DNA from 4 places in the Streptomyces sp. NBC_01224 genome. Region 3 is predicted to be linked to each of the others. Evidence: riboswitches for the same ligand, from Rfam matches in the RefSeq annotation. Region 3 holds a riboswitch; each other region holds the start of a gene.
What was found. A riboswitch is a leader RNA that binds a small molecule or an ion and turns the genes downstream of it on or off. The one in region 3 is predicted to bind cyclic di-AMP.
Positions count from the first base shown of each region.

Region 1 (7,231 bases), 2.6 Mb from region 3:
GGCGGTCGCCGATCCGGTCCACGTACGACGCGCGCTCCAGATACTGGTCGGGGTCGGAGGAGAGCGCCAGCTGTACGGCCGGGTCCAGGCCGCCGGTGCGGTACTGCGCGGCGGCGAGTGAACCCAGTGCGTTGCGCGAGGCGTTGAGACGCTCGGTCCCGCGGGCCGCCTCGTTGCGCAGGGTGTCGACGGCATCGGCGGCGGCGGACGCCTTCTCCTTCGCGCCGTTGTACTGCTCGGTGGCGACTTCCGCGTCGTGGTACAGCCGGTCCACCTCCGCCCTGACCTGGGCGGGGGTGAGCTGGGGATCGGCGTGTGCGGAACCCGGCAGAGCGGCAGCGGTGGCGGCCCCGGCGATGGCGAGGGTGGCTGCGGTGCGGGCAGCAGGGCCGGTGTACGGGCGCTGCTTGGGTTTCCGGTGCGCTGCCACGGGGGCGTGCGTCCTTCCTGGCGACTGCCCGTCGGGGACTACCGGCGGGCCTGCCCGAGGTCCGGCGGCGGGTCACCAACAGGGGGAGTGGCCCGCCGCCGGATTTCTCGGCGGGGTGACCGGTTCGCCGTCCGGGTGCGGAGCGGCGGTGAAGCCGGTCACCTGGGTAGGGACGCTAAACCCGGGGCACGGGGAAGAGTTGTAATGAAGCCTATTGCCCGAATTTGGCGCGGCGCTGTCGCCGATTGATCGGAAAAATTGCACCAGAGTCAGGCAATTGGTGCAGGCGCGAGTGAAGCGGCAGGAAGTCGTACCTGCCTGCGGAGTGGTGATATGGCCGGGGCTAGGCTGCGGACCCATGGACGTACTCATCAATGTCTTCGTCGCCCTGCACATCATCGGTATCGGCTCTCTGCTGGGCGGTTTCCTGACCCAGATGAAGGCGATGGGCGCGGGCACGGCCCGGTTCGTCCCGGCGATGCTGCACGGCGCACTGACGATGCTGGTCACCGGTGTCGCGCTGGTCGGGCTCAACGAGGCCGACGGTCACCACGTGAACAACATCAAGATCGGGATCAAGCTGCTGCTCCTGGTCGTGATCCTCGCGCTCGTCTACGTCAAGCGGGACGAGGAGAAGGCCGACAAGGGTGCCTTCGCGGCGGTGGGCGGGCTGACGCTCGCCAACATCTTCATCGCCACGCTCTGGACCTGAGCCGGCCCGTGCCGCCCATGCTGCCGGACGGGCGGGGACATCAAGCCCGTCCGGCAGCTGAGGACGCAGGGAGGTGAGCCGCTACGACGGCCGCACGCTGCCGTAGATCGGCATGTAGTAGATCGACTCCTCGCGCACATTCGCCCCCGGCTTCGGCGCGTGGATCATCATTCCGTCGCCCTTGTAGATGCCGACGTGGCTGATGTCGTCGTAGAAGAAGACGAGGTCGCCCGGCTGCAGATCGGCCGTCGCGATCCGGGTGCCTGTCTCCACCTGGTCCCAGGTGGTGCGCGGGAGGTCGACGCCCGCGGCCTTCCAAGCGGCCTGGGTGAGGCCGGAGCAGTCGTACGAGGACGGGCCCGTCGCGCCCCACACGTACGGCTTCCCGATCTGGGCCGTGGCGAAGGCGAGGGCCTTCTGGGCCTTGGCGGTGGCGCTGCTGTCCGAGCCGGTTCCGGTGCCCGTACCCGTACCCGTACCCGTACCCGTACCGCTGCCGGATCCTGCCTCCTTCGCGGCCTCTGCGGCCTTGCGGTCCGCCTCCGCCTTGGTGGCGGCCTGCTGCTTCGCGAGCTCCTCCGCCTTGCGCTTGGCCTCCGCCTCCTTCTTGCGCTCCAGCGCCGCGAGCCGCGCCTTCTCCTCGGCGGTCAGCTTGGACAGCGTCGCGCGCGCCTCGCCCAGTTTCTTCTGGACGTTCTGCTTGCTGGTGCGCAGCGTGGTCTGTGTCGAGGTCAGCGTCTCCAGGCTCCGCACCGCTTCGGCACGCTTCTTCGACGCCTTGGCCTGCTGCGTACGGAAGTCCGTGACTGCCTTCTGCTGCTGACCGGTCATCCGGCTCATCAGCTGGCTCTGGTCGAAGTACGACTGCGGGTCGTCGGCCAGGAAGAAGGTGGCGCTCGGCGTGATGGAGCCGGTGCGGTACTGCGCGGCCGCGTAGGCGCCGAGCGTCCTGCGGGCGTCGTTGAGCTTGTCGGCGCGCTTGGCCACGTCCTCCAGCAGGGCGTCGACCTTGGCGCGCTGGGTGGCGGAGGCTTCCTTTGCCTGGTTGTACTGCTGGGTCGCGGTGCCCGCCTGCCGGTAGAGGTCGTCGACCTTCTTCTGGACGTCCTCGATGCCGGGCTTCGGGGCGGGGGCGGCCGTGGCGCTCTGTGCGGAGAGAAGGGTCACGGACGCCAGTGCCGCCGTGGTGAGTCCTACGGCCGGTGTGGTGGTGCGCACCCGGGTGCGCGGTTTGCGATGCGACGCCAAGGCCGGCATCTCCTTCCGTGGACCGCCTACCGGGTTAGCTGTCGGGTTCGGGCGGAACGGAAGGCTGCCCTACGGTCCGAGTGGGGGATAAGGACCGATTCACCCCGGTGCTGCGTGTGGGTCCCCGGCTCCGAACTCCCGCGAGGGCAGGCCGGATTCGGCGTGGGCGCCCGCTCGGCGTGGTTCGCCTCAGGGGGTACGGGCCGCCCGGTCGAGCACGCTAGCCAACCCGTGGTGCTGCTGTGAAGGTCGATGTTCGATATGCCCGATACATTTTCGTGACCTTGGTGAAGTGGGGCGGCAAGGGCCGACGAGGGCCCGAATTCCCTTACACGGAGTGGGTGACCGCTGCCTTTGTGTGCCCGGTCGTCGGGTGCGGTTCGCCATGCGGCCGTCGTGTGTCGTTGCGGCGGCCTAGACTCGACAAGCGATGAGCAGCCTCTTTGACGACAGCTTCCTGGCCGGCCTCCAGCACTCGGAGGAAGAGCCCCCGCCGCCCCCCGAGGACTCCGCACCCGAAGCGGTGCCGGAGGACCTCTTCGCGGGCGTATTCGACGGGCCCCCGCCGCCGCCCAGGGACGCGTACTACCGCGACGGCGCGCACCGCCCCGTCATCGACTCCGCGGCGCTCCTCGACGGGCTGAACACCGAGCAACGCGCCGCCGTGGTCCACGCGGGCTCCCCGCTGCTCATCGTCGCCGGGGCGGGCTCCGGAAAGACCCGGGTGCTGACCCACCGGATCGCCCACCTCCTCGCCGAGCGCGGGGTGCACCCCGGCCAGATCCTGGCGATCACCTTCACCAACAAGGCCGCGGGCGAGATGAAGGAGCGCGTCGAGCAACTCGTCGGACCGCGCGCCAACGCCATGTGGGTCATGACCTTCCACAGCGCGTGCGTACGCATCCTGCGCCGCGAGTCGAAGAAGCTCGGCTTCACCTCGTCGTTCTCGATCTACGACGCCGCCGACTCCAAGCGCCTGATGGCCCTGGTCTGCCGCGATCTCGACCTCGACCCGAAGCGCTTCCCGCCGAAGGCGTTCACGGCCAAGGTCTCCAACCTGAAGAACGAGCTGATCGACGAGGAGACCTTCGCCGGCCAGGCCGGAGGGGGCACCTCCCATTCGAGCGGAGCCGAGAATGGGGGAGGCTTCGAGAAGACCCTCGCCCAGGCCTACGCGATGTACCAGTCCCGGCTGCGCGAGGCGAACGCGCTGGACTTCGACGACATCATCATGACGACGGTCCATCTGCTCCAGGCCTTCCCCGACGTCGCCGAGCACTACCGCCGCCGCTTCCGGCACGTCCTGGTCGACGAGTACCAGGACACCAACCACGCCCAGTACACCCTCGTGCGCGAACTGGTCGGCCCGGCCGGCGAGAGCGACGCCCCCGCCGAGCTGTGCGTCGTCGGTGACGCGGACCAGTCGATCTACGCCTTCCGCGGCGCGACCATCCGTAACATCCTCCAATTCGAGGAGGACTACCCGAACGCGACCACGATCCTCCTGGAGCAGAACTACCGCTCCACGCAGACGATCCTGTCCGCTGCCAACGCGGTCATCGAGCGCAACGAGAGCCGCCGCCCCAAGAACCTCTGGACGAACGCCGGTACGGGCGCCCGGATCACCGGCTATGTCGCCGACACCGAGCACGACGAGGCGCAGTTCGTCGCCGACGAGATCGACCGGCTGACCGACGCGGGCGACGCCAAGGCGGGCGACGTCGCGATCTTCTACCGTACGAACGCGCAGTCCCGTGTCTTCGAAGAGATCTTCATCCGCGTCGGACTGCCCTACAAGGTCGTCGGCGGCGTGCGCTTCTACGAGCGCAAGGAGGTCCGGGACGTCCTGGCCTACCTCCGGGTTCTCGCCAACCCCGAGGACACCGTTCCGCTGCGCCGCATCCTCAATGTGCCCAAGCGCGGCATCGGCGACCGTGCCGAGGCGATGATCGACGCGCTCTCCATGCGCGAGAAGATCACCTTCCCGCAGGCGCTGCGCCGGGTCGACGAGGCGTACGGCATGGCGGCCCGGTCGGCCAACGCCGTCAAGCGGTTCAACACGCTGATGGAGGAGCTGCGCACGATCGTCGAGTCCGGCGCGGGCCCGGCGGTGGTTCTGGAGGCGGTGCTGGAGCGCACCGGCTACCTCGCCGAGCTCCAGGCATCCACCGACCCGCAGGACGAGACCCGCATCGAGAACCTTCAGGAACTCGCCGCCGTCGCCCTCGAATTCGAGCAGGAGCGGGGGGAAGAGGAAGGCGCGGGCACGCTCGCCGAATTCCTGGAGAAGGTCGCGCTCGTTGCCGACTCCGACCAGATCCCCGACGAGGACGAGGACGGCTCAGGTGTCATCACGCTGATGACGCTGCACACCGCGAAGGGCCTCGAATTCCCGGTGGTCTTCCTGACCGGCATGGAGGACGGCGTCTTCCCGCACATGCGCGCGCTGGGACAGGTGAAGGAGCTGGAGGAGGAGCGGCGGCTCGCGTACGTCGGGATCACCCGGGCCCGCGAGCGGCTCTATCTGACCCGGGCGGCGATGCGCAGCGCGTGGGGGCAGCCCTCGTACAACCCGCCGTCGCGGTTCCTGGAGGAGATCCCGGACCAGCACCTGGAGTGGAAGCGGACCGGTCCGATGGCGGCCCCGGCCGGACCGACGTCGGGGATCACGTCGTCGCTGTCCTCGTCGCGCGCCCGGTCGGGCCCCTCGGGCTTCGCGACCCGGCGCACCTCGGACAGGCCGACGGTCACGCTGGTGGTCGGGGACCGGGTCACGCACGACCAGTTCGGGCTCGGCACGGTCACGGCGGTCGAGGGCGTCGGCGACCAGGCGAAGGCGACGGTCGACTTCGGGGACGAGCGGCCGAAGAAGCTGCTGCTGCGGTACGCGCCGGTCGAGAAGCTGTAGTGCGGTAGCCGGGTGGGCGGCCGGGGCAGTTGCACCGGCCGCCGGGTGGCTCAGGTCGGGTCGAGGCCGTGGCTGCGGAGCCAGGGCAGCGGGTCTATTGCCGCTCCGCCCCCGGGCCGTACCTCGAAGTGCAGGTGCGGGCCGGTGGAGTTCCCTGAATCCCCGGAGTACGCGATCACATCGCCGGCCTTCACCGGGCCGGAGCGGATCTTGGTGCTGCTGAGGTGGCAGTACCAGGTCTCGGTGCCGTCGGCCATGGTGACGATGGCCATGTTCCCGTAGGCGCTGTTCAGCTGGGTGCGTACGGTGCCGTCGGTCGCGGCCATCACGGGCGTGCCGTACGAGACGGGGAAGTCGATGCCCGTGTGCACGGACATCCAGTTGACGCCCGCCTGGCCGAAGTACGCGCTGAGGCCGTGCTGCGCGACCGGCAGGAGGAATTTGGGGCGCAGCGCCTCCTTGCGGGCGGCCTCTTCCTCGCGCTTCTTCTTCTCGGCGGCCTGCCGCTCCCTCAGGTCGATGCGTTCCTGGGTACGGCTGGCGCGGTCGGCGAAGTTCTCCGCGTCGGCGCTGAGGTTGGCGAGTTGGGTGTCCAGCTTGTTGTTGGCGGCGACCGGCTTGACGGAGCCGGGGTCGGCGGCCGCCATCGTGGTGTTGTTGTCCTTCTTGTCCTCGCCGCCCATTCCACTGACGGAAGCCGCGGCGATACCGGCCACGCTCATCACGCAGGCGGAGGGAATGGCGACGGTGAGGAGCGCGGAACGCTTTGCGGGGGAACGCCGCCGACTGCGACTGCCGCCGCCACCGCTGCGGGTGGCGGGGCGTCCGATGGGACGGTGGGTGTCGGGCGCGGCGTCGGCCGTGTCGTCGGCGGCGGCTTCGCGCACGTCGGTGTCGAAGTCAGCCTCCGCCCCCGTCTCCGGGAGGCTGAACTCGGCGGTGCGCTGAGGCTCGTACGGGTCGAAGGAGTCCTGGTCGGCATAGGACTCGTACGACTGGTGCGCCTCGTGCGCCTCGTGCGCCTGGTGCGCCTCTCGTGCTTCGTATGCCTCGTGTGTCGCTAGAGCCTCGTGCAACGTTTGCGCGGTTTGCTGTTCCTGCTCGGGCGTGGCGCCGGTGTTCCAGGCGGTGGCGTCGTACGCGCCGGTGTCGTGCGCGGCCGTGTCGGTCGTCGCCCACTGGCCGGTCTGGTACCAGCTGTTGGTGTCCCACTGGCCCGTGGCGTCCGGGGCGCCGCCCTGGGCCGGAATTTCGGCGAAGGTGGCGGTAGCGGTAGCGGTGGCGGCCGTGGTCGCTGCCGTGCCGTAGTCGGCTCCGGGCGTCCAGGTGGCTGTGGTGTCGTACGTGGGGCCCGCGGCGTACTGCTGGGACTCCGCTGCGTACGGGGCGTAGGCGTCGTACGAGGTGGTGGCGTGTGCACCCGTGTCCCACTGCGTGGAGTCGTACTGGCCGCTGTACCCGGCCTGGCCGGTGTCGTAGCCGCTGCCGTACGTGCCGTCGTAGCTGCCGGGAAGGGAACCGAAGAGCGGGTCGCTGTCGAAGCCGCCGGTGGCTTGGCTGTCGTATCCGGCGTACCCGGCGTGGGGGTGCTGGTCGTTCACCAACTTCTCTCTCGCCTCGGCAGCAGGACCTGTGGTCTGGGGTCCGGTGGAGGGATCCCAGGGGGAGCAGTGGCCGCGACTGTACCCGGCGGTACGTGACGTCGACAATCTTCGGCAGGCTCGGGTGGCTCAGGAAACGGGCAATCGGCCGTCTTTCGACGGGCTGTCCACACAGCCTTGGCTCTATGTTCGAAACGCGTTCTATTTTTTTGGGCCTCCGGCGGAGTGCGGTGAGGCCGGGCCAGTCTGGTCAAGCCACCGAAGCGGCCCCTGCTGCCCCTGTTGTTCCGGTGGTTCCTGTGGCTTCGATCATCGATTCGCGGGATTCCAGC
Region 1 covers NZ_CP108529.1:3,658,634-3,665,864, reverse strand. The annotation lists gene OG609_RS15870 (C40 family peptidase) at 1-430, opposite strand, end outside; gene OG609_RS15865 (hypothetical protein) at 789-1,142, shown strand; gene OG609_RS15860 (C40 family peptidase) at 1,224-2,399, opposite strand; cyclic di-AMP (ydaO/yuaA leader) riboswitch at 2,398-2,563, opposite strand; gene pcrA (DNA helicase PcrA) at 2,821-5,298, shown strand; gene OG609_RS15850 (M23 family metallopeptidase) at 5,349-6,899, opposite strand; gene OG609_RS15845 (esterase/lipase family protein) at 7,150-7,231, opposite strand, start outside.
Region 1: it holds a riboswitch for cyclic di-AMP, as region 3 does, so the genes downstream of both, OG609_RS15860 (C40 family peptidase) here and OG609_RS04575 (M23 family metallopeptidase) in region 3, are expected to answer to the same signal.

Region 2 (7,231 bases), 1.3 Mb from region 3:
CTCGTGGAACCAGCCGCCCAGTGAGCGCAGGTCCTCCCCCTCGCCCCGCCGGGCCCGCTCCTGACCGAGCCTGACCAGACCGCGCAATACCTTGAGATGCGCCTCGGTGCGGCGCTGCGCGGCGCGCGCGGCACCCAGCGGCTCCAGCAGCATCCGGACCTCCAGGAGGTCGACGGCCTCCTGCTCGGTCGGCTCGGCGACGCAGGCGCCCGCGTGCCGGCGGGTTACCACGAAGCCCTCGGACTCCAGGGTGCGCAGCGCCTCCCGTACCGGAACACGGGAGACTCCGTAACGGCGCGCCAGCAACTCCTCGGTGAGCCGGCTTCCGCGTTCGAAAAAACCGGAGACGATGTCGTCACGGATTGCCGTGCATACCGAATGTGCCGGAATGCGCATGTCCGAACCTCCGCCTTAATCCCCGTGAAACACGGCCGACCGACGCCTGTTCTGCGACTCTATTGCAATGCGGCCGCATTTCCGATGCCGGGTGGAAATTCATGAATATCTTTTGGTCACAGGACGGTTCGGGGAGCAGGTACTGCGGGCGGGCGCGGAGGCCAGGCACGGCGAAGGCCCCGGCGCGCTGCCGGGGCCTTCGAAGGGGTGCTGCGGGTGGAGCGTCGGTCAGACGTTGACGCCGTGGGCGCGCAGGTACGCGACGGGGTCCATGTCGGAGCCGTACGACGGCGTGGTCCTGGCCTCGAAGTGAAGGTGCGGACCGGTGGAGTTGCCGGTCGAGCCGGAGAGGCCGATCTGCTGGCCCGCGCCGACGCTCTGGCCGACGGAGACGCCGATCGAGGAGAGGTGGCCGTACTGCGTGTACGTGCCGTCCGTCATCCGGAGCACGATGTTGTTGCCGTACGCGCCTCCCCAGCCGGCCTCGACGACCGTACCGGCTCCGACGGCGACGACGGAGCTGCCGGACGCGGCGTGGAAGTCGATGCCCGAGTGGCTGCCGGAGGACCAGAGCGAGCCGCTGGACTTGTAGCCGGTGGTGACGTACGAACCGGCGACCGGGAGCTGGAAGTAACCCAGGCGGGTGCGCTCGGCGGACCGGGCGGCGCGGGCCTTCTCGGCGCGTGCCTCGGCCGCGCGCTTCGCGTCGGCCTTGGCCTTCGCCTCGGCCTTCTTCTTGGCCTCGGCCTTTCGCTGCGCCTCCGCCTCCGCCTTCGCCTTCGCCGCGACATCGGCCTGGCGCTTCTGCGCGTCGGCCTGGGCGTCGATCTGGTCGGCGAGGGTGCCCTCAATGGCGATGACCTGGTTCAGACCGGTCTCGCTGACGGAGGAGTCCGCGGCGAGGGCCGGAGAGGCCATGCCGCCTATGACGCCGGTGGTGGCCAGAGCGGCGACGCCGGCGATCTTCGCGCTGCTGCGCGTCAGTCGGCTCGGGGCACGATGCTTCCCGGTGGCACGGGTGAACGCCATGGAGTGGCTGATCCTTTCCTTCCTTCTCGCCTACCGGGTTAGCTGACGGGTTCGGAGCAGGAAGGTCTCCTACGGACGCCCCGGCCTCATCCGGGCTCAGGCATCCGATTCACCCCAGGGACTGCATGGGTCCCCGGCTCCCCAGGCTCGCGCCTGACGGGGACTCGGCGATGACTGCCCGGTATGTCACGGATGCGGCATACGAGTGACGGACAGCCCAGCCGACGCTAAGCGGGGTCATTTACATTCACCAAACGGACAGGCCGTTTTGTAGCGCATCCCACAGGGCAGACAGGCAACCTCCCCACCAAAACGGAGAAAAAGGAAGACCTCGGCGAGATTTCGCTCACACGGGTCTTCCTTCTGTCCCGATGTGCGGACATATGACAGGTCAGTGGACCGGCCGTTGCCTTCGGTGCTTCGGTCGAACGTGAAAGTCGACCGGTGGACTGTCACACGCAACGGGCCGGGCGGGCGGGGGTCGCCCGCCTCGGCCCGGCCGGTCGTCCGGTGTCCACGACGGGTATGCCCGTCAGCCGGCGACCACCGACACCTCTCCGATGCCCAGGGCCCGGACCGGCTCCTCGATCTGTGACGCGTCACCGACGAGGATCGTGACCAGCCGGTCACCCGGGAAGGCGTTGACCACCGCAGCGGTCGCCTCGACCGTGCCGGTCTCCGCGAGCCGGGCGTACAACTGTGCCTGGTAGTCGTCCGGGAGGTGCTGCTCGACCTGGTCGGCGAGGGTGCCCGCGACCGAGGCCGCCGTCTCGAACTTCAGCGGTGCGACACCCACGAGGTTCTGCACGGCCGTCTCACGCTCTTCATCGGTCAGCCCCTCGGCCGCCAGGGTCCGCAGGACCGTCCACAGGTCCTTCAGCGCCGGTCCCGTGGACTCCGTGTCCACCGATCCGCTGATGGCGAGCATCGCGGCACCGGTCGCCCCCGAGGCGGAATCCGGGGCCGACGACCGCAGCACCTGGGCGAAGGCCCGTACGCCGTAGGTGTAGCCCTTCTCCTCGCGCAGCACACGGTCCAGCCGGGAGGTGAGCGTGCCGCCCAGGCAGTACGTGCCCAGCACCTGGGCCGGCCACACGCTGTCGTGCCGGTCGGCGCCGATCCGGCCGATCAGCAGCTGCGTCTGCACCGCGCCCGGACGGTCGACGATCACCACTCGGCCGGTGTCGTCGGCGGTGATCGGCGGGGCGGGCCGAGGCTCCGCGGTGTCTCCCGCCCAGTCGCCGAGGGTGTCGGCGAGCAGGGCGTCCAGGTCGATGCCGGTGAGGTCACCGACGACCACGGCGGTCGCCGTGGACGGCCGGACGTGGGCGTCGAAGAAGGCACGCACAGCCGCCGAGTCGATCCGCTCCACCGTCTCCTCGCTGCCCTGGCGCGGGCGCGACATCCGCGCCGCGGCCGGGAAGAGCTCCTTGGAGAGCTGCTTGGCGGCACGCCGGGCCGGGTTGGCCTGCTCGTGCGGGATCTCGTCGAGCCGGTTGCGTACCAGCCGTTCGATCTCGCTGTCGGCGAAGGCGGGCGCCCGCAACGCCTCGGCGACCAGCGCGAGCGCCTTGGCCAGCCGGGAGGCCGGGACCTCCAGGGAGACCCTGACGCCGGGGTGATCTGCGTGCGCGTCGAGGGTGGCGCCGCAGCGCTCCAGCTCGGCGGCGAACTCCTCGGCGGTGTGCTTGTCGGTGCCCTCGGACAGCGCCCGCGACATGATCGTGGCCACGCCGTCGAGGCCCTCGGGCTCGGCGTCCAGCGGGGCGTCGAGGAAGATCTCGACCGCCACGACCTGCTGGCCGGGGCGGTGGCAGCGCAGCACCGTGAGGCCGTTGGGCAGGGCGCCGCGCTCCGGCGCGGGGAAGGCCCAGGGGCGGGCAAGGCCGGGGGCCGGCTGCGGGTGGTACTGCATCGAAACTCCAGTCGCGGCAGCGTCGGTCACTTGTCCGCTCCTTCGTGCGCGTCGGTGTCGTCGGCGCCGTCGGCGCCGGTCTCGGTGTCCGCTGCGTCTGCGGGCTCGGCCGATTCGACCGGCTCGTAGACCAGCACCGCCCGGTTGTCGGGGCGCAGCTGGGCCTTGGCGGCCGCCTGGACCTCTGCCGCGGTGACATCGAGTACCCGCTGTACGGCGGTCAGGGCGAGCTGCGGGTCGCCGAACAGCACGGCGAACCGGCAGAGTTCGTCGGCGCGGCCCGCGACCGTACCAAGCCGGTCCAACCACTCGCGCTCCAACTGGGCCTGCGCACGTTCCATTTCCTCGGGCGTGGGGCCCTCGGCGGCGAACCGGGCAAGCTCCTCGTCGACCGCGGCCTCGATCTGCGGCACCTCTACGCCGCCGGACGTCTTGACGTCCAGCCAGCCGAGCGAGGGCGCACCGGCCAGCCGCAGCAGCCCGAACCCGGCCGCCACGGCCGTGCGGTCACGGCGGACCAGGCGGTTGTGCAGCCGCGACGACTCGCCGCCGCCGAGCACGGTCAGCGCGAGGTCTGCCGCGTCACATTCACGGGTGCCGTCGTGCGGCAGCCGGTAGGCGGCCATCAGCGCCCGCGCCGGAACCTCCTCGTGCACCTCTTCGCGCAGCTGCTCGCCGATGGTCTCGGGGAGCGTGCCGTCGCGCGGCGGCTGCTTGCCGTCGTGGGACGGGATGGAGCCGAAGTACTTCTCGATCCAGGCGAGGGTCTGCTCGGGGTCGATGTCGCCGACGACCGAGAGCACCGCGTTGTTGGGCGCGTAGTACGTACGGAAGAAGGCGCGGGCGTCCTCGAGGGTCGCGGCGTCCAGGTCCGCCATCGAGCCGATCGGCGTGTGGTGGTACGGGTGACCATCGGGGTAGGCCAGTGCCGTCAGCTTCTCGAACGCCGTGCCGTAGGGAACGTTGTCGTAGCGCTGGCGGCGCTCGTTCTTGACGACGTCGCGCTGGTTCTCCATGGACTCCTCGTCGAGCGCGGCGAGCAGCGAGCCCATCCGGTCGGCCTCGAGCCAGAGAGCCAGCTCCAGCTGGTGCGTGGGCATGGTCTCGAAGTAATTGGTGCGCTCGAAGCTGGTGGTCCCGTTGAGCGAACCGCCGGCTCCCTGCACCAGCTCGAAGTGTCCGTTCCCCTTGACCTGGCCGGAGCCCTGGAACATCAGGTGCTCGAAGAGGTGAGCCAGACCGGTGCGTCCCTTGACCTCGTGGCGCGAGCCGACGTCGTACCAGAGGCAGACCGCGGCGACCGGGGTCAGATGGTCCTCGGAGAGCACCACGCGCAGGCCGTTGGCCAGACGGTGCTCGGTCGCTGTCAAGCCGCCGGAGCCGGCCTGGGCTGTGGCCGTGTGACCCTTGGGCATGTACGTCCCTTCGATCGCGATACTGGATTTCCTGCGAGACCTGCCACTGTAAGCAAGCGCACAGGCACCTGGCGAAGTTCCCATACCGCGGAAGTTCGCGTGAAAGAGGGGCGCATCCCCCGCGGGATGGGTTGTGAAACCACCTCGGCAGGGGTCGGGAACGGCTCTTGGGACGGGTCGAGGTCGGCGATGTCAGTGCGGCGGTCCACAATGGTCCGCGTCAGAACCTGAGGTTGCCCGAACAGAATCCGTGAAGGAGTCGCAGCAGCGATGGCCCGCCGCAGCACGAAGACCCCGCCGCCGGACGACTTCGAGGAGAAGATCCTCGACATCGACGTCGTCGACGAAATGCAGGGCTCCTTCCTTGAGTACGCGTACTCGGTGATCTACTCACGGGCCCTGCCGGACGCCCGTGACGGCATGAAGCCGGTGCACCGCCGCATCGTGTACCAGATGAACGAGATGGGCCTGCGCCCCGACCGCGGCTATGTGAAGTGCGCTCGTGTCGTCGGCGAGGTCATGGGTAAGTTGCACCCGCACGGCGATGCGTCGATCTACGACGCGCTGGTCCGTCTGGCGCAGCCGTTCTCCATGCGGCTCCCCCTGGTCGACGGCCACGGCAACTTCGGCTCGCTCGGAAACGACGACCCACCGGCCGCCATGCGGTACACCGAGTGCCGGATGGCCGACGCGACGTCACTGATGACGGAGTCGATCGACGAGGACACCGTCGCTTTCCAGTCGAATTACGACGGCCAGGAGCAGGAGCCGACCGTTCTCCCCGCCGCGTACCCCAACCTCCTGGTCAACGGGTCGTCCGGGATCGCGGTCGGCATGGCGACCAATATGCCGCCGCACAACCTGGGCGAGGTCATCGCCGCAGCCCGCCATCTGATCAAGCATCCGGGTGCAGACCTGGAGACCCTGATGCGGTTCGTCCCCGGTCCCGATCTGCCGACGGGTGGCCGGATCGTGGGCCTGGGCGGCATCAAGGATGCGTACGCCGGCGGGCGCGGCACGTTCAAGATCCGTGCGACCGTCGCCGTGGAAGATGTGACGGCGCGCCGCAAGGGTCTGGTCGTCACCGAACTTCCCTTCGCCGTCGGTCCGGAGAAGGTGATCGCCAAGATCAAGGATCTGGTCTCGGCGAAGAAGCTCCAGGGCATCGCGGACGTGAAGGACCTCACCGACCGCGAGCACGGCCTGCGCCTGGTCATCGAGGTGAAGAACGGCTTCGTGCCGGAGGCCGTGCTGGAGCAGCTCTACAAGCTGACTCCGATGGAGGATTCCTTCGGTATCAACAATGTGGCGCTGGTCGACGGACAGCCGCTCACTCTGGGCCTCAAGGAGCTCCTCGAGGTCTATCTCGACCACCGCTTCGACGTGGTGCGCCGGCGCAGCGAGTTCCGCCGGGGCAAGCGTCGCGACCGGCTGCATCTGGTCGAGGGCCTGCTCGTCGCGCTGATCGACATCGACGAGGTCATCCGGCTCATCCGGTCCAGCGACAACTCGGCGCAGGCGAAGGAGCGGCTGATCGAGCACTTCTCGCTGAGCGAGACCCAGACGCAGTACATCCTGGACACCCCGCTGCGCCGGCTGACCCGGTTCGACCGGATCGAGCTGGAGAGCGAGCGGGACCGGCTCAACACCGAGATCGACGAGCTGACCGCCATCCTCGAATCGGACACCGAGCTGCGCAAGCTCGTCTCCTCCGAACTGGCAGCGGTCGCCAAGAAGTTCGGCACCGACCGGCGTACGGTGCTGCTGGAGTCGGCCGGTTCGCAGGTCGCCTCGGTGCCGCTCGAGGTCGCGGACGACCCGTGCCGGGTGCTGCTGTCCTCGACCGGCCTGCTGGCCCGTACCGCCAATGACGATCCGATCGTCTTCGCCGAGGACGCCAAGCGTGCCAAGCACGATGCGATCGTGTCGGCCGTACCGGCGACGGCCCGTGGCGATGTGGGCGTGGTGACGTCCGCAGGGCGGCTGCTGCGGCTCGCGGTGATCGATCTGCCCCAGCTGCCGGACACCCATGCCGCGCCCAACCTTTCGGGCGGTGCGATGGTCTCGGAGTTCCTCACGCTGGAGAGCGACGAGGAGGTCATCTGCCTCACCACGCTCGACGAGGCCTCCCCCGGCCTGGCGATCGGCACTCTTCAGGGGGTCGTCAAGCGGGTGGTGCCGGACTACCCGGCCAACAAGGACGAGTTGGAGGTCATCACCCTCAAGGACGACGACCGGATCGTCGGCGCGGCCGAACTGCGTACGGGCGAGGAGGACCTGGTCTTCATCACGTCCGACGCGCAGTTGCTGCGCTACCCGGCGGCACAGGTGCGGCCGCAGGGCCGGCCCGCGGGAGGCATGGCGGGGATCAAACTCACGGCGGATGCCGAGGTGATCTCGTTCACGGCGGTGGATCCGGCGGCGGACGCCGTGGTGTTCACGGTGGCGGGCTCGCACGGCACGCTGGACGACTCGG
Region 2 covers NZ_CP108529.1:2,360,503-2,367,733, forward strand. The annotation lists gene OG609_RS09945 (GntR family transcriptional regulator) at 1-396, opposite strand, end outside; gene OG609_RS09950 (M23 family metallopeptidase) at 625-1,425, opposite strand; cyclic di-AMP (ydaO/yuaA leader) riboswitch at 1,439-1,605, opposite strand; gene OG609_RS09955 (M16 family metallopeptidase) at 1,958-3,340, opposite strand; gene OG609_RS09960 (M16 family metallopeptidase) at 3,367-4,755, opposite strand; gene OG609_RS09965 (DNA gyrase/topoisomerase IV subunit A) at 5,026-7,231, shown strand, end outside.
Region 2: it holds a riboswitch for cyclic di-AMP, as region 3 does, so the genes downstream of both, OG609_RS09950 (M23 family metallopeptidase) here and OG609_RS04575 (M23 family metallopeptidase) in region 3, are expected to answer to the same signal.

Region 3 (7,231 bases):
GGGGCCACGCGTGAGGCGGGCGATTCCCGCGCCACCCATGCCGCCGCCCTGGAGTACGTCGACGCCCACATCGGCCGGCTCTTCGCTGCCGCGAGCAGCCGCCGCCGCTGCTTCGCCATCGTCTGCTCCGACCACGGAACGGCGTACGGGGATGGCGGCTACACCGGTCACCGGCTCGGTCACGAGTCCGTCTGGACCGTTCCGTACGCGCACTTCTTCCTGGAACCGGGGGCCACCGCACCATGAGCCGCACCACGACCATCGCACAGACCACCCGCCCGTACCAGAGCTATGTCTACGCCTATCCGCACAAGACCGCCTATCGCCCTCTGGCCGACCGGCCGGCGTTGCGCGAGCTGTGGGCGGGAGAGCGCAAGGACGCGCTCTCGCTCTATCTCCACATACCGTTCTGCGAGGTCCGCTGCGGCTTCTGCAATCTCTTCACCCGGATCGGCGCTCCCGACGAGCTGACGACCCGGTATCTCGATGCTCTGGACCGGCAGGCCACCGCCGTCCGCGACGCGCTGGGAGACGCCGAGCCGGTGCGTTTCGCAGCGGCGGCGTTCGGCGGGGGCACTCCCACGTTCCTGACCGCGGCGGAGCTGGAGCGGCTCTGCGACATCGCGGAGAAGCGGATGGGCGCCGATCTGCGGTCCGTCCCGCTGTCGGTCGAGACGTCTCCGTCGACCGCGACGGCCGACCGGCTGGCCGTCCTCGCCGACCGCGGGACGACGAGGATCAGCATCGGCGTGCAGAGCTTCGTCGAAGCCGAGGCGCGTGCCGCTGTGCGACCGCAGCGCCGCGCGGATGTGGAGGCGGCGCTGGACCGGATACGAGATGCCCGCATCCCGATCCTGAACATCGACCTGATCTACGGCATCGACGGGCAGAGCGAGGACAGCTGGCGCACATCGCTGGACGCGGCGCTCGGCTGGCAACCGGAGGAGCTGTATCTCTATCCGCTGTATGTCCGCCCGCTGACCGGTCTCGGGCGGCTCGACGCCGACGGCGAGGCAGCCTCGGGCGCCGCCTGGGACGAGCAGCGGCTGCGGCTGTACCGCACGGGCCGCGACCATCTCCTCGCCCACGGCTACGAGCAGGTGTCCATGCGGATGTTCCGCCGCGCCGGCGCCCCGCGGACGGACGGCCCCGACGACTACGCCTGCCAGACCGACGGCATGATCGGCCTGGGGTGCGGCGCCCGTTCGTACACCTCGAAGCTGCACTACTCCTTCGACTACGCGGTGGAGATGCGTGAGGTGCGGGCGATCATCGACGGCTACACCACGACCGAGGACTTCTCGCGCGCCGAGGTCGGACGCTACGTCGACGGCGACGAGGCGCGCCGCCGCCACCTCCTGCAGTCCGTCCTCCAGGCCGAGGGGCTGCAACCGGCCGAATACCGGAAGCGGTTCGGCACCTCCCCTGCCGACGACTTCCCCGCCGAACTGGCCCGGTTCGAGGCGCGCGGCTGGCTCGACGCGACGGCCGGGGCGTCCGGCCCGCTACGGCTCTCCCCCGAGGGCCTGGCCCACTCCGACGCGCTGGGCCCCGAACTCTTCTCCCCCGGCGTACGGGCCGTGATGGCCTCGTACGAACTGAAGTGAGCGCGCCCATGGACCTGACCATTCTCTACCGCGGTCCGCTCGCGTCCTGCGACTACGACTGCCCGTACTGCCCGTTCGCCAAGCGGCGCGACAGCCGGGAGCAGCTGCGCGCCGACCGCGCCGCGCTGGAGCGGTTCGCGGCGTGGGCCGCGGCGCAGACCGGCGACCGGATCTCGGTCCTGTTCACCCCGTGGGGCGAGGGTCTGGTCCGCTCCTGGTACCGGCGTGCGCTGGTCGAGCTGGCGCAGCTGCCGCACATCGGCCGGGTCGCGATCCAGACCAATCTCAGCACCCGCACGGGGTGGCTGGCCGAGGCAGGTGACGCCGGACGCGAGAAGATCGCGCTCTGGTGCACGTACCACCCGGGGCAGACACCGTACGAGCGGTTCCTCACCAAGTGCCGGGAGCTGACCGCGCTCGGTATCCGCCACAGCGTCGGTGTCGTCGGTCTCGACGGCCATCTCGACGAGGCGCGGCGGCTGCGAACCGCCCTGCCGGACGAGGTCTATCTCTGGGTGAACGCCGCGGAGGGGCACACCTATACGGACGAGGAAGCGGATCGGTGGACGGGCCTCGACCCGCTCTTCCCGTACAGCCGGCATCCGCACCGGTCGGCCGGGCTGCCGTGCCGGACGGGCGAGTCGGTCATCTCGGTGGACGGCGGCGGCACGGTGCGACGCTGCCATTTCGTCCCGGCGGAGCTCGGCAACCTCTACGACGGGAGCTACCGGCGCTCTCTCGGCCCGCGGGCCTGTCCGCTGGCTGTCTGTGACTGTCACATCGGCTATGTGCACCTGGAGACGCTGCCGCTGTACGACGTCTTCGCGGGCGGTGTGCTGGAACGGATACCGGCGTCCCCGTTGTCGCCCCTCGCCGGACGGTCCTGAACCTCCAGCCCGTCCGGCGAGCGAGGGCATCACGGTGGCGGACGCCGCCTAGAGCGGCAGGAGGTCCGGCCGCTTCGCCTCGACATGGTCGCCGGAGGACTCGCCGCGCAGCCGCCGGCCGATCCACGGAACCAGGTACTCGCGCGCCCAGTGGATGTCGTCGCGCCGTACTTCGAGCGTGCCGCGCTGTGCCTGAGGGGGCCATTCCTGGTCGGGGTCGGCCGGCACATCGATGCCGAGGACCTGGGCGGCGCGCAGTGCGACCCTGGTGTGCCCCTCGGGTGACAGATGGAGCCGGTCGTCGTCCCAGGCGCGCCTGTCCTGGACGGACCGCAGCGACCACAGGTCGAGGACCGGGCAGTCGTAGCGGTCGGCGATGGACCGCACATGGGCGGTGTAGGTGGCGATCTTGCCGCGCAGATGGCGCAGCACGGGAACGCCTCGGGTGTCGAAGCCGGTGGTGACCAGGACGGTGCCGACCGATTCGGTCAGCTCGGCCACCGCGCGCTCGAAGCGCTCGGCCACGTCGTCGGGGTCGGTGCCGGGCCTGATGATGTCGTTGCCGCCCGCGCAGAAGCTCACCAGGTCGGGTGCGAGCTCCTTGGCGCGCGGCACCTGCTCCTCGACGATCTGGTCGAGGAGGCGTCCGCGTACGGCGAGATTGGCGTACCTGAAATTCCCATGAGTGGAGCCTTCGGTACTCGTCCCCGCATCGGGGTCCGGGAGCTGGTCCGCGAGAAGTACCGCGAAACGGTCCGCCCAGCCGACGAAGGTTCCATCCGGGCCGGGGTCGCCGACTCCCTCGGTGAAGCTGTCGCCAATCGCTGCGTACGACCCGATGACGCCATGTCGGTTGATGACGCCACGTTGATTTTTTCTCGAATCGTCTGCCACAAACGCCTATCCTGCACCGATGAATGTGACCTACGCGACCGTAATAAGGGGTTGACGGGTGGTGAGATAGACCACCCGGTCAGGTTTTGGTAAAGGGGGAATAAGCAGAAGGGGCGGTGCGCCGCCGCGCACCGCCCCTTCTGTGTTGCCCAGTTCACGCTTTGTTGCTCAACTGCCCGGCCGTTCGGCTCAGACGTAGATGCCGTGCGAAGCCAGGTAGGCGATCGGGTCGATGTCCGAGCCGTACGCCGGGCCCGTGCGGACCTCGAAGTGCAGGTGCGGGCCGGTGGCGTTGCCGGTGGCACCGGAGAGGCCGATCTGCTGACCGGTGCCCACGGTCTGGCCCGCGGAGACAGAGATCGAGGACAGGTGGCCGTACTGCGAGTAGTGGCCGTCGGCGTGCTTGATGACGACCTGGTTGCCGTACGCGCCGCCCCAGCCGGCGGTGACGACGGTGCCGGAGGTGATGGCCTTCACGCTGGTGCCGGTGAAGACGGGGAAGTCGATGCCGGTGTGGCTGCCGCTGGACCAGTTGGAGCCGGAGGCGCGGTATCCGGTGGTGTGGTTGCCGGGGACCGGGTGGCTGTAGCCGGAGCTGTTGCTCCGGCCGGCCGGAGCGGAGGTCTTGGACTCCGTGACCGTCGAGACCTTGGCCGGGGCGGACTTGGCCGGGGCGGACTTGGCCGGGGCCGACTTGGCCGGGGCGGACTTCTCCACGACCGACGAGGGCACCGAGGGGGCCTTCGACGGGAGGGCCGCGCCCGAGCCGGCGCCGGTGGACGCGGCGTCACCCGACGCCTTGCCGCCGAGCGTCAGCTTCATGCCCGGGAAGATCAGGCTGGGGTCTTCACCGACGACCTTGCGGTTGTCCTGGTACAGCTTCTGCCAGCCGCCCTTGACCTTGTGCTCGGTGGCGATCTTCGACAGGTAGTCGCCGGAGACGACGGAGTACGTCGTGGTGGCGGCCTGCTTCTGCGCGACCGGCTTGGCCGGGGCGGCGTGCGTGGCGGCGGCGGAGGCCGACTGCGGCGCGGCGGTCGGGGCCGACTGCGGCGCGGCCTGGGCACCGGTGGCGCCGAGCAGCGGCAGTGCGATGACGGCACCACCGGCGCCTGCGGCGGCGATGCCACGGGCGATGGTGCTGGACTTCGTACGACGATGCTTACCCGATATGGGCATGACGTGCTTCCTCTCCGGCGCCTGCGAGGTGAGCTGTCGGGTTCGGGCTGGAGATGCCCGGCCGCGCCGAGCGCGACTTCACCCCGAGCCGGCCGGATTTCTCCGATCGGCGGCCTACCTGGTTCCCCCGCTCCTGCCACGCGATATGAGTGGGTGCGAATTCCGGGCGGCGGCAGGATTAGGCGGTCCGTCCGGATTGACGGTGACCGTAAGCGAGTCGGGCCGGCGATAACAAGCCACTGGTTCCGTACCGGAATCCGCGCTCGGAAATCGGCGCGGAATTCCGGTCACACTCCGTGGATTAGGGATCTTGTCTTTCCGCGTCGCGCACGGAATGCCCGACCGCCCGGCCAGCACACACCGTCACGGATATGATTCCGCTCACGAGGGGGCGATCATCTCCCGTACATGCGGGGCATATTGAGTTAAATGCACCCATTACGGACATGTCGCGCTCATCATTCGCGTCGGAGCCTCAGCACCCGCGCATCGAGATCCCCCCGAAGCCCGGTGTGCAGCCCCTGATGCAGCAGTACCGAACCGTGGTGCGCCGCCCCGGTGTCCAGGCAGGTGTACGTCACTGCGGGGTCGATCCCGCGCAACCGCAGGGCCGGGGGCCGCTCCCCGTACCTCTGTGCCTCCAGCCACATCAGGACCACGGTTTCGTCCCCGTGGACGTACTGGACCGCGCTGAGTCCGCCGCGCGGGGCGCGCAGCCGGTACAGCGCGCCGTGCTGCACCACCGGCCGGATCTCCTTGTAGAGATCCACCCAGTTCCGCGCCTCCGCCAGCTCCTCCTCACTCCAGTCGGTGAGGTCCCCACCGACCCCGAGCACACCGGCCATCGCGCTCACGAAACGGAACCGCAGTGAGCTGACCCTGTCGTTGAGCTGGACATTCGGACTGTCGGTGACCCAGGCGGCCATCACCCGGGCCGGATGGATCTGGCCGAAGCCCTCCTGGATGGTGAGGCGGTCGAGCGGGTCGGTGTTGTCGGAGGTCCACACCTGGTCCGTACGGGACAGAATCCCCAGGTCGATCCGGCCGCCGCCGCCCGAGCAGGACTCGAAGGCGACGGAGGGGTGCGCGGCCCGGAGCCGGTCGATCAGCGCGTACAGGGCGTCCACATGCTCGATCCAGAGTTTCTGCTGATACTCCTCACCCGGCCAGCCCGCATCGGTGAAGCTGCGGTTGAAGTCCCATTTCACATAGTCGACGGGCGCACTCGAGAGCAGTGTGTCCAGTTGCTCCCACAGATAGTCCTGCACATCGGTGCGGGCCAGATTGAGCACCAGTTGATTGCGGAACTCGGTCCGCGCCCGCCCAGGGAAATGCTGCACCCAGTCAGGGTGTGCACGATAGAGATCGCTGTCGGCATTGACCATTTCCGGCTCGACCCAGATACCGAACTGCATGCCGAGTCCGTGCACTTCGTCGGCGAGCGGCTTCAGTCCGCCGGGAAAGCGGTCCGGATTCGGCGTCCAGTCGCCGAGCCCGGACCGGTCACTGGTGCGCTGCCCGAACCACGCGTCGTCCACGACGAACAGCTCGACACCCATCGCGGCGGCGCGCTCGGCGAGGGCGCGCTGCTGCTCCTGCGAGATGTCGAAGCCGGTCGCCTCCCAGGAGTTGTAGAGCACCGGCCGCAGGCTCTGTGCGTCCGGGATCACATGGGCCAGCTGCCAGGCGTGCCAGGCCCGGCTCGCCCCCCCGAACCCCTCCGCACTCCACAGACCGGCGAAGACCGGGGTGGTGTACGACTCGCCCGGCGCGAGCAGCAGCAACCCCGAGTCGTCGTAGCCGGCGCCGCCGGTGATCTGTACGAGCCCATCGGGGAGCTGCTGTACGGAAATCCGCCACGACCCGGACCAGCCGAGCGCACAGCCGTACACCTCGCCGCCCTCCTCGGTCGCCGCACCGTCGGCATCGAGTGCGACCCACGGCAAGTACTGGTGCCCGGTGTGGCCGCGCCTGCTGGAGATGACGCTCTCGCCGTACGTCAGCTCCGCCCGTGCTAGCTGCGACTCCGCCGCCCAGCGTCCGTGCAGCCGGCTAAGCCGCCAGCCGTCGCGGGCGGGCAGCACCCAGGCTGCCGCGTCGGCGCGCAGCAGTTCCAGCGGCGGACCGTCCGGCCCGGCGTGGGCGACGTCGGCCCAGCGCTCGATCACATCGGAGTCGTCCCGCACCCGGTAATGCAGGGTGAGAACGAGCCGGTGCACGGAGTCGGTGAATCCGATACGGAGTTCGTCTCCGTCCACCGTGGCGTCGGCAAAGGCCCACTCGGTGCCGCGGACCTGAGGGGTGCGTACCGAGAGGGCCGGGCGGACGAACCGGGGGCCGCCCTCCACGGGGTACTCCTCGCGGCCGTCGAGCTGGGACTCGAAGCCCCTGAAAGGTGGCTCAGGCGCTGCGGCCAGGGCCTCGGCCACGGCAAGGGGGATCCGCGGCCCCCAGTGCAGATGAACCAGCTCGTCCCGCTCGGTGAGTCGCAGTGCGTAGCTGCTGCTCGCCCCGGTGAGCAGCCAGGTCCGGCCCTTGTCGCCAGTCTCGATCATCGCATCCCCACATTCCAACAGTTCCGCACATCATCGACCATCATCGGTGGGTGAGCAACGGCCTTGCAGGGAATTCACCGGGCGGATTCGCCGCAGGAGTAACGGGGTT
Region 3 covers NZ_CP108529.1:1,030,315-1,037,545, forward strand. The annotation lists gene OG609_RS04555 (STM4013/SEN3800 family hydrolase) at 1-246, shown strand, start outside; gene OG609_RS04560 (STM4012 family radical SAM protein) at 243-1,607, shown strand; gene OG609_RS04565 (STM4011 family radical SAM protein) at 1,616-2,494, shown strand; gene OG609_RS04570 (SGNH/GDSL hydrolase family protein) at 2,543-3,388, opposite strand; gene OG609_RS04575 (M23 family metallopeptidase) at 3,578-4,567, opposite strand; cyclic di-AMP (ydaO/yuaA leader) riboswitch at 4,571-4,729, opposite strand; gene OG609_RS04580 (alpha-galactosidase) at 5,026-7,122, opposite strand.

Region 4 (7,231 bases), 6.8 Mb from region 3:
TTCCACTCCTTGGCCAGCGGAGTGCCCTCGAACGGGATCAGGAAGTTCACCGGCACCGAGTCCGGGTCGAGCTCGCGCAGCGAGAAGACGACATCGACCAGATCGGCGTCGCTCTCACCCATCCCGGCGATCAGCCCGGAGCACGCCGAGAGCCCGGCGGCCTGCGCCTGCTGCACGGTCTCCACCCGGTCCGCATAGGTGTGGGTGGTGGTGATGTCCCCGTACGTCCCCTCGGACGTGTTGAGGTTGTGGTTGTACGCGTCGGCGCCCGCCGACCGCAGCCGGTCGGCCTGTCCGTCGGAGAGCAGACCGAGGCAGGCGCACACCTCGACGGCCTCGTGTCGCTCCTTGATCGCCTCGATGGTCTCCGACACCCGGTCGACATCCCGGTCCGTCGGACCGCGACCGCTGGCCACCAGACACACCCGCTTGGCGCCACCCGCCACCCCGGCGGCGGCGGCCTTCGACGCCTCGTCCGGTTTCAGCCAGGTGTACTTGAGGATCTCGGCCTTCGAGCCGAGTCGCTGCGAGCAGTACGAGCAGTCCTCGGGGCAGAGCCCGGACTTGAGATTGACCAGATAGTTCAGCTTCACGCGCCGCCCGAACCACTGGCGGCGCACCTTTCCGGCCGCGGCCACCACTTCGAGCAGGTCGTCGTCGGAGGTCGCCAGTACGGCGAGGGCTTCTTCGCGGGTCGGCAGTTCGCGCCGCAGTCCCTTGTCCACTAGCGTGTTCAGGAGGTCCATGGCGTTGATCCTGGCCTACGGCACCGCCCGCAGCCAAGGAGGAACCGGACAACAGAGCCCGTCTGGGGTGTGTGTATTGCCACACCATGACCTGCTGCGCTCCCGGTTAGGGTCTGTGAGCTGCCTACAAAAGGGACCGCTCATGCCCTTCGCCCCGTTCGACTGGATCGACGACGAGGCGCGCCGCCGCGCGGACGCCGGACTCGTCCGTACGCTCCGCCCTCGGCCCGCCGAACCGGAACTGCTGGACCTCGCGAGCAACGACTATCTGGGACTGACCCGGCATCCCGAGGTCACCGCCGCCGCGGCCGAGGCCGCGCGCAGGTGGGGAGCGGGGGCGACCGGATCGCGGCTCGTCACCGGCTCCACCGCATTGCACGCCGAACTCGAACGCGAGCTGGCCGATTTCTGCGGTTTCGAGGCGGCCCTGGTGCTGTCATCGGGCTACGTGGCCAATCTCGCCGCCCTCACCGCGCTCACCGGCCGCGGCTCGCTGATCGTCTCCGACGCGGGCAACCACGCTTCGATCGTGGACGGTTGCCGGCTCTCCCGGGCCGAGACCGCCGTCGTACCGCATGCCGATCCCGATGCCGTGCGCAAGGCCCTGCAGGCACACGGGGGACGCGCGCTGACGGTCACCGACTCGGTCTTCTCGGTCGACGGCGACGCCGCGCCGCTGCCCGAACTGGCCGACGCCTGCCGGGCGGAGGGTGCCGCGCTGCTCGTCGACGACGCGCACGGCCTCGGAGTGCTGGGCGAAGGCGGCCGGGGTGCGCTCGCCGCCGCCGGTCTCGCGGGCGGCGAGGGAATCGTCACCACGCTCACCCTCTCCAAGTCCCTGGGCAGCCAGGGCGGGGCGGTCCTCGGTCCGGCCCGAGCCATCGAACACCTGGTCAATACGGCCCGTACGTTCATCTTCGACACAGGCCTCGCACCGGCCGCGGCGGGCGCCGCTCTCGGGAGCCTGCGGCTGATCCGTCGCGAGCCGGAACGCGCCGGCAGGGCCCGTGCGGTCGCCACCGCTCTGTACGAGCGGCTGACCGGGGCCGGTCTGACCGCCGTTCGCCCCGACGCGGCCGTGGTCTCGGTGCGGGCACCCTCGGCGGACGCGGCGGTGCGCTGGGCAGCCGACTGCCGCGCCGCGGGAATCGCGGTGGGATGCTTCCGGCCGCCATCGGTACCGGACGGTGTCTCCCGGCTGCGGCTGACAGCGCGAGCCGATCTGACCCAGGAGCAGATCGCCACCGCCGTGGCGATCGTACGGCGGACCGCTCCCGTCAGCTGACCGAACCCCGGTGCAGGCCGGAGACGAAAGATGTCCAGGCCACCGCGGAGAACCGCAGTGGTGGCCTGGACACATCCTTGGAGTCCCGCACGGCCAGCCGCCCGTCTCCGAACGGCACGGCCTCCACGCAGTTGTTCATACCCGTGCTGCGGCTGCTGCGCCGCCACCGTAACTCGTGTTGTGCAAGGCAATCCGACATGAGCCCCCCTCGGGCAGTCCAGGGTCACCGACCGTCGCGGTCGATCGCGGCGATGAGGTCCAACGAGTGCTCCGGCGACAGCGCGTGCGCCTGCATCGTGCGGAAGGCCGAGCTGTACGCCTCAAGGTCTTCTTTCCGCTCCAGATAGAGGCTACTCGTCAAATGGTCGAGAACTACCACGTCCAGATCAGAAGTGTTCGGAAATGAGAAGATAACGAAAGGGCCGGTGAGGCCGACATAGCCACCGACCGAGAACGGCAGCAACTGAAGTTCCACATGGGGAAGTTGAGCCACGCGAGTCAGATGGCGCAGCTGGTTTCTCATCACCCGGCACCCGCCGACCTCGCGCCGGAGCACCGCCTCGTCGAGCACCGCGCTCAGTCGCAGCGGCGGATCGGTCCGCAGCACCCCCTGCCGGGCGAGCCGCACCTCCACCAGCGAGTCCAGCTGGCCGGCGGGCAACCCGTCCAGCGAGGCCCGGGTCACCGCACGTGCGTAGTCGGCCGTCTGCAGGAGCCCCGGCACCACCGAGGTCTCCAGGGTCCGCGCGGTCCGCGCCTGGGACTCCAGACTGATGAAGTCGCGGTACTGCGGCGGGATCAGACCGCGATAGGCATGCCACCACCCGGTGCCGCCACCGCCGGCCGAACCCGCCAGCGCCGCCAGGAGCGTCCGCAGCTGCGTGTCGTCCACGCCGTACGCGTCCAGCAGCCGGGTCACATCGGCCGGCCGCACCCCACTGACACCGGTCTCGATCCGGCTCACCTTCGACTGGTGCCAGCCGAGGATCCGTGCGGCGTCCCGGCTCGTCAGTCCGGACGCATGGCGCAGGCTCCGGAGCTCCTCCCCGAGCTTGCGGCGCCTCACCGCAGGGCCGTTCTGCATCTTCGGCCTCCCTCCCTCTTCTGCCGAGCGGACAGTGTGACGCCCGCATACGGTCTTGCGTGGCAGGGTTCACCGCATTGAGCGACAGATATATGCATATCTTGGTGGATCGCCGTCACAGAGGGCAGCATCAGTGGCAATCTGGCGCGAAGCACAACCGGGACCGGTCGCGGGTCGGTCCAAGTGGGAAAGGGACGGCTCGCCATGGCAGACCATCAGGAAGCAAGCGTCACTCTGCCGAGCGATCCGGTCTCGGTCTCGTCGGCCCGGAGATACGTGGCAAGGGTGCTGACCGAATGGGGTCTGGCCATCGACACGGAGTTCGCCGACAGTATCCGACTCATCGTCTCGGAACTCGCGACCAACGCCGTCCAGCACACCTTCGGACAGTCGCCCACCTTCACCGTGGACCTGAGGCTGGAGCGGGAGGAACAGCTGCATCTGGGTGTGACGGACAGTCACCCGCGTCGGCCCCGGCGGCTGCCCGCCGCCGTTCAGCAGGACAACGGACGCGGCATGGTGATCATTCGCTGTCTGGCCAAGGAGTGCGGTGGCCGGCTCACCGTCACCCCCACCGCCGACGGCGGCAAGACGGTCTGGATCGCGCTCCCGTGGAGCATCCCCGTGCAGAGCTGACCGACCCTTCGATCCGCCGCCTCCCTGTCTCCCGATCGCATGATCACCCGCCCTCGCCGCCCGGCCGCTGCGCCGAGGCCGCCCGCCCGAACCCACTGCGCAACAGCGCCTGGAGAGTTGCCGCCGCGGCGCTCGCCCGGTCACCGCGGTGCACCATCGAGATCGTCCGCCGGAACGAGGCGGGTTCCAGCCGCCGCACGGACAACGGTGTCGACGACATCGCGGCAACCATCTCCGGTACGACCGCCATTCCGATGCCCGCGCTGACCAGCGCACACACCAGCGCATAGCCGGGCGACTCGCAGACCACGGCGGGTGTTGCCCCTGCTTCGGCCAACGCCTGCTCCACCCCGCGGCGCGGTGGATGCGTCGGCGCGCTGCTGATCAGCGGCCGCCCCGCCAGTTCCGTCACCGGCAGTCTCCCGGTGGCTTCGGACAGCATCTGCCCGACCGCCGTGATCAGGACCAGTTCCTCGACCAGCAGCGGTTCGGCGAATACCCCGGAGGGCCAGGCCGCTGCGGCAGCCGGCTCGTACACATGGGTCAGCGCAAGATCGACGTCGCCGGCGGCCACAGCTGCGACTCCGTCCGGCGGCTCATACTCGGTGACCGCCAGCTCCACATCCGGGTGGGCGCGACGGAAGGCGCTCAACACCGGCGGCAACAGATGGATGCCCGCGGTGGTGAACGTGCCGACCCGGAGGCGTCCGCCGGAGAGTCCGGAGAGACGGGCCAGTTCGTGGCGGGCCAGGTCCATCTCGTCGAGGATCCGCCGTGCGCGTCCGACCAGCAGCTCACCGGCGGCCGTGAGGCGGGCCCCTCGGTGGTGGCGCACCAGCAGTGCGGCGCCCGCCTCCCGCTCCAGCTTGGCGATCTGCTGGGAGAGCGCGGGCGCGGTGTAGCCGAGTCGGGCGGCGGCCCGGGTGATCGATCCGGCCTCCGCGACTGCCACCAGCGCCGCGAGCCGTGTCGGGTCGTACATTAAGTGTTCCTTTTGGCAGACCCAGAAGATTGCAAGTACACGCTAAAGGCTCTGCCGGGCCAGGGTGGACCCATGGACGCACAATTGATCGCCTTCATCGGGGTCGCCGCTGGAATGGTCGCGCTGCCGGGCGCGGACTTCACCGTCGTCGTACGCAACGCGCTCGCCTCCCGGTCAGCGGGGGTGGCGACCGCGCTGGGTGTTGCCGGTGGACTCCTCGTGCACACCGCGCTGGCCGTCGCCGGGCTTGCCGCTGTGCTGGTGACGCTGCCCGTACTGTTCCGCACCGTTCAGCTGCTCGGCGGGGCCTACGTCCTCTACCTCGGCATCAGCGCCCTGTACGCGGCTCGGCGCCGCACCACGGGCAGGGCGGGTGAGGCCGAGGGGGAACCAGCAGGGCAGGGAACCGTACGAGCACTGCGCCAGGGCTTCCTCACCAACGCCCTGAATCCCAAGGCGCCGGTGCTCTTCCTGAGTCTGCTGCCGCAGTTCGTTCCCGACGGGCAGCCGCCGCTCCCGAGGACCTTGCTGCTCGCAATGATCGTGGTGCTGCTTGCGCTGATCTGGTTCCCCGCAGTGGCCCTCATGGTGGACCGACTGGGGCGGCGGCTGCGCCGGCCACGTACCGCCCGCGCCATCGAGGGCGGCAGCGGCGCGGCGCTCACCGGTCTGGGGTTGGTGCTGGTGTCCGGCCCCCTGCTGCACTGAGTAACGAGCGGGTCAGCGGCGGAGACCAGGGCCTGTCCGGTGGATCAGGACCGGGGGCACGGGCCTGATCCACCGGACAGGCATCAGCGGACCCGCCCGTAGTAGACGCTCTTCGTCCAGATCTTCTCCAGCCGGACCACCGCGCCGGTCCTCGGCGAGTGCCAGATCCTGCCCTTACCCGCGTAGATCCCCACGTGGTAGATGCTGCGGCCGTAATGGAAGAAGACCAGGTCGCCGCGTTGCCTGTGCGAGGCCGAGATATGGCGGGTCTTGTTGTACTGCTGCTGGGCGGTGCGCGGGAGCTTCTTGCCCGCCTTTTTGAACGAATAGACCGTCAGACCCGAGCAGTCGAAGCGGTTGGGGCCGGTGGCCCCCCAACCGTATGGTGATCCCTTCTTCGACGCGGCGATGTTGAGTGCCTTCATCGAGAGGGTCGCTGCCTGGGCTTGAGGCGTGGCGCCCGGGGCAAGCAGGGTGCCGCCGACGGCGGCCAGTGTCAGAACCGAGGCCGTGCCGGCCCGGGCGAGCAGAGACGGGACATGAACCTGCGCAGCCATGCGCAACCCTTCGTCAGCCGCCTGTGAAGGATGACCTGTCGGGTTCGGGCTGGCGAAGTTGCCCGGCCGCGCTCGGCGGCTTCACCCCGAGGGTCGACCGGTGTTCCGGTCGACCCGTTGTGCTCGGGTCCTCCACTCCTGCCGATCCACTTCTGTCGACCAGGCATCCGGACGGCGGCAGGACTCGGCGTCCGCCCGGACCGCCCCGCCGCGGTGGCGGGGGCTTGTCGTCCCAGGGATCTTGGCGCACCGACTGCCGGATTTCCGAGAGAAAACGACGATATGTGAGTCTCCTCATTAATGATCCGTTTGGGTGGGGCCGATGATTCCGAAGACCGTGCAGGTCGCTCGGACCGGTCTCGTACCAGGGGTGGAAGGATGGATTCCGATCACTGCCCTCGCGAAAAACGCAAGTTGAGATGTCGCTCGCGAGGGGGAATCCCTACGCCGAACGAGCTAGGAATTTCGATGTGCCTGCCGGGCGTGTCGCGCGGGGGAGTTGAGCGACGTCCGTCGGAGTCGCGGGTGGAGTGAGTTGAGCAAACCCCGTCGGAGGTGAGGGCAGGGGGAGTTGGCCGGACCCGGCCGGGGCCGGAGACGAAGTGGGCTGCTCAACTCGCCCGAGCGGGGGGTACGGTGACGCGTCCGGCCCGCCGTTCCCCGTCCAGCAGGCGCAGCGCCCGCGCCAAGGTGGCGGCGTGGATCTGCGCCTCGCCGCGCTCATGCATCAACGCGAGGGCGTCCCGTAGCGCGCCCGCCCGTGAGGCCAGTGCCTGTGCGGCGCGCAGTGCGCCGTAGGTGTCGCTGCCGCGGGCCGGGTTGATCCGGCCCAGTTGGTCCAGGACTTCGAGGTAGCAGTCGATGAACTCCCCCTCGGCGCGCGTCAGTGCGGGGAGTGGCGGCAACTCCGGTGGCTGCATCGGGCGTTCACCTCGCGCTGTGCGGCGGGAGTGACGACTTCCGGTTCTCCATGACGTGGTCCACCAGGCCGTACGCCTTGGCGCCCGCAGCGTCGAGGATGAGGTCGCGCTCGATGTCGGTGGCGATCTGCGCTGCGCTGCGGCCCGTGTGACGGGCCAACAGTGTGGTGATCATCTCGCGGACCCGTTCCAATTCCTGTGCCTCGATCTCCAGATCGGACGGCTGACCTTGAACCGGCTCGGTGAGCTCGGGCTGCTGCACGACGACCCTGGCGCCGGGCAGTGCGTGCCGTCGGCCGGGAGCGCCCGCGGC
Region 4 covers NZ_CP108529.1:7,816,701-7,823,931, forward strand. The annotation lists gene bioB (biotin synthase BioB) at 1-746, opposite strand, end outside; gene OG609_RS35460 (8-amino-7-oxononanoate synthase) at 889-2,031, shown strand; gene OG609_RS35465 (DUF397 domain-containing protein) at 2,024-2,230, opposite strand; gene OG609_RS35470 (helix-turn-helix domain-containing protein) at 2,255-3,115, opposite strand; gene OG609_RS35475 (ATP-binding protein) at 3,320-3,751, shown strand; gene OG609_RS35480 (LysR family transcriptional regulator) at 3,795-4,733, opposite strand; gene OG609_RS35485 (LysE family translocator) at 4,806-5,441, shown strand; gene OG609_RS35490 (C40 family peptidase) at 5,525-5,998, opposite strand; cyclic di-AMP (ydaO/yuaA leader) riboswitch at 6,002-6,174, opposite strand; gene OG609_RS35495 (hypothetical protein) at 6,610-6,918, opposite strand; gene OG609_RS35500 (ATP-dependent Clp protease proteolytic subunit) at 6,926-7,231, opposite strand, start outside.
Region 4: it holds a riboswitch for cyclic di-AMP, as region 3 does, so the genes downstream of both, OG609_RS35490 (C40 family peptidase) here and OG609_RS04575 (M23 family metallopeptidase) in region 3, are expected to answer to the same signal.